Regions from separate parts of the Rhodoferax sp. SPJ4 genome, predicted to be linked through region 1. Evidence: predicted binding sites of a transcription regulator. Region 1 holds the regulator's gene; the other holds the start of a gene.
What was found. The regulator LexA, encoded in region 1, represses DNA repair genes until DNA is damaged. The targets are predictions, from matches to a motif close to ACTGTATNNNNATACAGT.
Positions count from the first base shown of each region.

Region 2: the regulator LexA is predicted to act here: its motif matches at 1,840-1,857, upstream of AC4BAR_RS06395 (DNA topoisomerase IV subunit B).

Region 1 covers NZ_JBYZMN010000001.1:1,497,495-1,500,896, reverse strand. The annotation lists gene AC4BAR_RS07300 (D-2-hydroxyacid dehydrogenase family protein) at 1-490, opposite strand, end outside; gene AC4BAR_RS07295 (hypothetical protein) at 559-852, opposite strand; gene lexA (transcriptional repressor LexA) at 971-1,648, opposite strand; gene AC4BAR_RS07285 (asparaginase) at 1,763-2,701, shown strand; gene adk (adenylate kinase) at 2,765-3,402, opposite strand, start outside.
Region 2 covers NZ_JBYZMN010000001.1:1,308,733-1,312,134, reverse strand. The annotation lists gene AC4BAR_RS06410 (SDR family oxidoreductase) at 1-358, opposite strand, end outside; gene AC4BAR_RS06405 (hypothetical protein) at 405-551, opposite strand; gene AC4BAR_RS06400 (MFS transporter) at 548-1,765, opposite strand; gene AC4BAR_RS06395 (DNA topoisomerase IV subunit B) at 1,905-3,402, shown strand, end outside.

The DNA of each region.
Region 1 (3,402 bases):
GGCCATAGCCCCAGACGCCCAGCGTGCGGCCTTTGAGGGTGGCGCCCATGCCGAAGTTGGCCGGCATCGAGGCCGCTTTCAGGCCGGCCTGCTGCCAGGCGCCGTGTTTCAGGTTGCCGATGTACTGGGGCAGGCGGCGCATCGCGGCCATCACCAGCGCCCAGGTCAGCTCGGCCGGCGCCACCGGCGAGCCCGGGCCCTCGGACACGGCAATGCCGCGCTCGGTACAGGCGGCAATGTCGATGTGGCTGCCGGCCCGGCCGGTTTGCGCGATCAGCTTGAGTTTGGGGAGTTTTTCAACCAGTTGGCGGCTGATGGCGGTGCGTTCGCGGATCAGCACGATGACTTCCGCGTCCTTCAGACGCACCGACAGCTGGCCCAGGCCCTTGACGGTGTTGGTGTACACCTTGGCCGGAAACGCATCCAGTTTGCTGGCGCAGTTGAGCTTGCGCACCACATCCTGGTAGTCGTCCAAAATCACAATGTTCATCCCAACATTGTGCCTGCACGGCAGGGCCCGTCCGGGCCCATCGGGCGTCGGCCGCGGTCAGCCGGTCTTCAGCGGGTTTCCTGGGCGGCCAGCCGGTCCAGTTCGGCGCAGACGTCGGCAAAACGGCCGGAAATCACCATGCGGCCGGCGGCCGAACGCTCCTGAGGGCCGTCCAGCACCCGCAACACACGCAGCGGTCGGCTGCGACGTTCGACCAACCGGGGCTTGGCCACACAGACCGGGGCGGCCATGCCGGTGCTGCGAGTGGGGGCGGCCGGTGCGGCCACCGGCCCGGACAACCAGGCCATCAGGCTGCGGAGTGGTGTGACTGGCGACCAGTCGGCAAGGTGAAGCGAGTGCATGACGGTGCTTTCAGCAGGGAGGTACAAGGGCTTTCGGCGCCAAGCGCGCCGGGTGAAGCGCCCCATCGGTTCAATGGACGGGTGATTTCAGTGCCAGGCGGTGTTTGGCGAGGCCGGCTCACATCAGCATGGTGTTGCGGATCAGGCCCACGGCCAGGCCCTCGATCTCGAAGGGCTCACCCGGTTCGACCACGATGGTTTTGAACTCGGGGTTCTCGGGCAGCAGCTCGATGGTGTTTTTGTTGCGGCGCAGCCGCTTGACGGTGACGTCGTCGCCCAGCCGGGCCACCACGATCTGCCCGTTCTTGGCTTCCTTGGTGATTTGCACGGCCAGCAAATCGCCGTCCATGATGCCCACGTCGCGCATGGACATGCCGCGCACCTTCAGCAGGTAGTCGGGCTTGCGCTGGAACAGGCTGGACTCGACATGGTAGGTCTGGTCCACATGCTCCTGGGCCAGGATGGGCGAGCCGGCCGCGACCCGGCCGACCAGCGGCAGCGCCAGCTGGGCCAGGCTGGGCAGGGGCAGCGAGAACTGCTTGATGCGCGACTCGTGGATGGCGCGCAAGGTCTCGCCTTGCAGGCGGATGCCACGCGAGGTGCCGCTGACCAGCTCGATGACACCCTTGCGGGCCAGTGCCTGCAAATGCTCCTCGGCCGCGTTGGCCGATTTGAAGCCCAGCTCCGAGGCGATTTCGGCGCGGGTGGGCGGCGCACCGGTGCGGGCGATGGCGCTCTGGATCAGATCCAGAATTTGTTGCTGCCTTGCGGTGAGCTTCACGGGAAAATGCTGCATGTCGGACATGGTGGCTCCTTGGTCGCCTGGGTCGGCCGGCCCGCGTTGGATTAGCGGATCGGCTGTTTGGATATCCAGTAACTGTATTTTTGACCAGTTTTTGAAAGTTTGCAAGTGAACTCTTCCACCGTGCTGGTCTTGGGCACCGGCGGCACCATTGCCGGCGAGGCCGTCGCCGCTGGCGAAGGTGCCACTTACCGTGCCGGCGTGCGCGGCGTGGCGCAGCTGCTGAGCGAGGCCGGCGTGGCGGCGGCGGGTGTGCATGTGGTCAGCGAGCAGCTGGCGCAGATCGACAGCAAGGACCTGGACTTCAGTGTGTGGACCCTGCTGGCCGAGCGCATCACGGCCGGACTGGCCCAGCCCGACACGCAGGCGGTGGTGGTGACCCATGGCACCGACACGGTGGAGGAAACCGCTTACTTCCTGCAGCAGGCCTTGCAGCCCACCAAACCGGTGGTGCTGGTTTGCGCGATGCGGCCGGCCAGCCACCCGGAAGCCGATGGCCCGCAGAACCTGCGTGACGCTCTCACCGTGGCCTGCACCCCCGGCGCCCAGGGGGTGCTGGTGGTGTGTGCCGGGGCGGTGTTTGCGGGGTCCGAGGTGCGCAAGCTGCACCCGACCCGGCTGGACGCCTTTGGTGCTGGCGAGGCCGGACCGCTGGCCCAGGTGGTGGGTGGGCGGCTGGTGCAGAGGCGGCCTTGGCCCTTGGCGGGCCGCGCCGTCTGGCCGGTGGTCGCGCCGGTGGCCGGCCAGGGGGCCTGGCCCTGGGTCGAGGTGCTGATGAGTGGCGCCGGTGCGCGGACCGAGGGTGTGTCGGCGCTGGTGGCGGCTGGGGTGAAGGGGCTGGTGGTGGCCGGCACCGGCAACGGCACGCTGCACCAGGCCTGGGTGGCGGCCCTGCAGCAGGCCGAGACGGCCGGGGTGATTGTGTGGCGCACCACCCGTTGCCCGCTGGGTCAGGTGGTGGCCGAGGCCGGCGCCTGGCCACCCGCGGTGGCCTTGCCCCCGGCCCAGGCCCGGGTGGCCTTGATGCTGGCGCTGATGGCCGGTTGAGGCCCGCGAGCAGCCACAAAAAAGCGGGCCCGCAGCCCGCTTTCAGAGGGGCGTGATGCCCGCTCAGTTGGCCAGTGCGGCGAAGGCGCGGGCCTTGATCTCGTCCACGCTGCCGGTGCCGGAAATGGCGCGGTACTTGGGGGCGCCGGCGGCATCGGCCTGGGCCCAGCTGGAGTAGTAGTCGACCAGCGGACGGGTCTGGGCGCTGTAGACCTCCAGGCGCTTCTTGACGGTTTCTTCCTTGTCGTCGTCGCGCTGGATCAGCGGTTCGCCGGTCACGTCGTCCACACCGGCCACCTTGGGCGGGTTGAAGCTGACATGGTAGGTGCGGCCCGAGGCCGGGTGGGAGCGGCGGCCGCTCATGCGCTCGACGATGGCGTCGAAGGGCACGTCGATTTCCAGCACGTAGTCGAGCTTGACGCCAGCGGCCTTCATCGCGTCGGCCTGCGGGATGGTGCGGGGGAAGCCGTCAAACAAAAAGCCCTTGGCACAGTCGGACTGGGCGATGCGCTCTTTCACCAGGTTGATGATCAGGTCGTCGCTGACCAGACCACCTGAGTCCATGACCTTCTTGGCTTCGATGCCCAGCGGCGTGCCGGCCTTGACGGCGGCGCGCAGCATGTCGCCGGTGGAGATCTGGGGAATGCCGTACTTCTGGCAGATGAAGGTGGCCTGGGTGCCCTTGCCTGCACCGGGTGCGC
Region 2 (3,402 bases), 190 kb from region 1:
CCGCGCCCCAGTGGTTGACCCGCATCAGCTGCTCGTACCAGCCCATGTCGCTGTCTTTGACATCGGCCAGCATGGCCTGGGCCGACACACCGGCGTTGTTGATCAGCGCGTCGATGCGGCCGAAGCGGGCCACGGCGGCGTCAATCAATGCACGGCAGGCGGCCTCGACCGACACGTCGGTGGGCACCACCAGGGTTTGCGCGGCATGCACTTCGCACTGCTGGGCCACCAGGTTCAGGCTGTCGGTGTTGCGGGCCGCCAGCACCAGGCCGCAGCGCGGGCCATGGGCATGGGCCAGTTGCCGGGCCATCTCGGCGCCGATGCCGTCCGAGGCACCGGTGATCACAAAGATTTTCATCGGCGGGAGCTTAGCACCGGTGCGGAGCGATCCCGGGGCCCCACGCTCAAAAGCAGGACCAGGCCTGGTTGGCCAGCGTGAACAGGAAATCCGGCCGGGTGTAGAGCCAGAAGGCGCCCAGCAGGGCCGCCACCGCCACAGCCCCACCCACCCAGCGGCGCCAGGTGCGAAGGGGTGCCGTGGCCAGGGTCATGCCGCCTTGGCCACGCCGCGGGCCAGCGTGGCTTCCTTGATGGGCAGGTTTAGCAGGGCGGCCAGCACGCCCAGCGCGATGGTGATGGCCCAGACCCCGTCGTAGTTGCCGGTGCGGTCGTACAGCAGGCCGCCCAGCCACACGCCCAGGAAAGAGCCGATCTGGTGCGAGAAGAACACAAAGCCGCCCAGCATGGACAGGTGCTGGATGCCGAAGATCTGCGCCACCAGGCCGTTGGTCAGCGGCACGGTGGACAGCCACAACACCCCCATCACGGCCGAGAACACATAAACCGACATCGGTGTCAGCGGCGCCCACAGAAACAGCGCAATCACCACCGCCCGAGCGCCGTAGATAAAGGCCAGGATGTGCCGTTTGGGCCAGGTCTGGCCCAGCCAGCCGGCCAGGTAGGAGCCGAACACATTGAACAAACCGATCAGCGCCAGCGAATAGCTGGCCACCTGCGGCGACAGGCCATGGTCGCGCAAATAGCTGGGCATGTGCACGCCGATGAACACCACTTGGAAGCCACAGACAAAGTAGCCCAGCATCAGCAGCTGGAAGCTCGGGTAGCGGCAGGCCTCGGCCAGCGCCTGGGCCACGGTTTGCTCCCGCACCGGCGCGGCGCTGCCGCCAAAGCCGGGCTCGCGCAGACCCCAGGCCAGCGGAATCATCACCAGCGCGGCCATGGCCAGCAGCACCAGCGCCTGCTGCCAGCCAAAGTCGCTGATCAGAATGCCCTCCACCGGCACCATCAGAAATTGGCCAAACGAACCGGCCGCCGCGGTGATGCCCATGGCCGAGCTGCGTTTGGCTGCCGACACGTTGCGGCCAATCACCCCGTACACCACGGCGTAGGTCGTGCCGCCCTGTGCCGCGCCGATCAGCAGGCCGGCGGTCAATGCAAACAGCAGCGGCGACGGCGCAAAAGCCATGCCCCACAGGCCCAGGCCGTACAGCAGCGAACAGCCCACGATGACACGGAAGGCGCCAAAACGGTCGGCCAGCATGCCGGCAAAAATGCCCGAAACGCCCCAGGCCAGGTTCTGGATGGCCAGTGCGAAGGCAAAATTCTCGCGCGTCCAACCTTGGGCCTGGGTGATGGGTTGCAGCCACAGGCCGAAGCCGTGGCGTATGCCCATGGACAGCGTGACGACCGCGGCGCCACACACCAGCACCTGGACCATGGAAAGGGGTTTGGAAACAGCAGTCATGCAAAGACTGTAGCCAATTCGCCGTGGCGCCGCTGGCGCGTCAACGACAGCCGATCCGGGCCACAGGCTTGTGGCCTGTGGTTGTATCCAGTGGTTTTCAGGGCGCGTGGCTACAATCGCCGCTTCACTCGACAGCACCATGGCCACCAAACCCCCCAGCGACTACTCTGAAAGTTCGATCCGTGTGCTCAAGGGCCTGGAGCCCGTCAAGCAGCGGCCAGGCATGTACACCCGCACCGACAACCCCTTGCACATCATCCAGGAGGTGCTGGACAACGCGGCCGACGAGGCGCTGGCCGGCCACGGCAAGAAGATCAAGGTCACGCTGCACGCCGACGGCTCGGTCAGCGTGGACGACGACGGCCGCGGCATCCCGTTTGGCCTGCACCCGGAGGAAAAAGCGCCAGTGGTCGAGCTGGTGTTCACCCGGCTGCACGCCGGCGGCAAGTTCGACAAGGGCAAGGGCGGCGCCTACAGCTTCTCCGGCGGCCTGCACGGCGTGGGCGTCAGCGTCACCAACGCCTTGTCCAAGCGGCTGGAAGTCACCAGCCACCGCGAAGGCCAGGTGGCCCGCATCGTGTTCGCCGGTGGCGATGTGGTGGAGCTGCTCTCCACCCGGCCGGCCGCCGAGGGCGACCGCAAGCAGGGCACCAGCGTGCGGGCCTGGCCCGACGCCAAGTACTTCGAGTCCAGCGTCCTGCCCATGACCGAGCTGACGCATTTGCTGCGCAGCAAGGCGGTGCTGATGCCCGGCGTGACGGTCACGCTGGCGCAGGAGAAAACCAAGGACAGCCAGGTCTGGCTGTACAAGGGCGGCCTGCGCGACTACATGACGCAGACGCTGAACGGCGAGCCGGTGATTCCACTGTTCGAGGGCGAGGGTTTTGCCGACAGCGGCCACGAGTCCTTTGCCGAAGGCGAAGGCGCGCAATGGTGTGTGGCCTTCACCGAGGACGGCGCACCGGTGCGCGAGAGCTACGTCAACCTGATCCCCACCAGCGCCGGCGGCACCCACGACAGCGGCCTGCGCGACGGCCTGTTCAACGCCGTCAAAAGCTTCATCGAGCTGCACAGCCTGTTGCCCAAGGGGGTCAAGCTGCTGCCTGAAGACGTGTTCGCCCGCGCCAGCTATGTGCTGAGCGCCAAGGTGCTGGACCCGCAGTTCCAGGGCCAGATCAAGGAGCGGCTGAACTCGCGCGACGCGGTGCGCCTGGTGTCCAGCTTTGTGCGCCCCACGCTGGAGCTGTGGCTGAACCAGCATGTGGACTACGGCAAAAAGCTGGCCGAGCTGGCCATCAAGGCCGCGCAGACCCGGCAGCGCGCCGGCCAGAAGGTCGAAAAACGCAAGGGCTCGGGCGTGGCCGTGCTGCCCGGCAAGCTGACCGACTGCGAAAGCCGTGACCTGGCCCACAACGAGGTGTTCCTGGTCGAGGGCGACTCGGCCGGCGGCAGCGCCAAGATGGGCCGCGACAAGGAAAGCCAGGCCATCCTGCCGCTGCGTGGCAAGGTGCTCAACACCTGGGAAGTGGAGCGCGACCGGCTGTTTGCCAACACCGAAATCCACGACATCGCGGTGGCCATCGGTGTGGACCCGCATGGCCCCAACGACAGCCCTGACCTCACTGGCCTGCGCTATG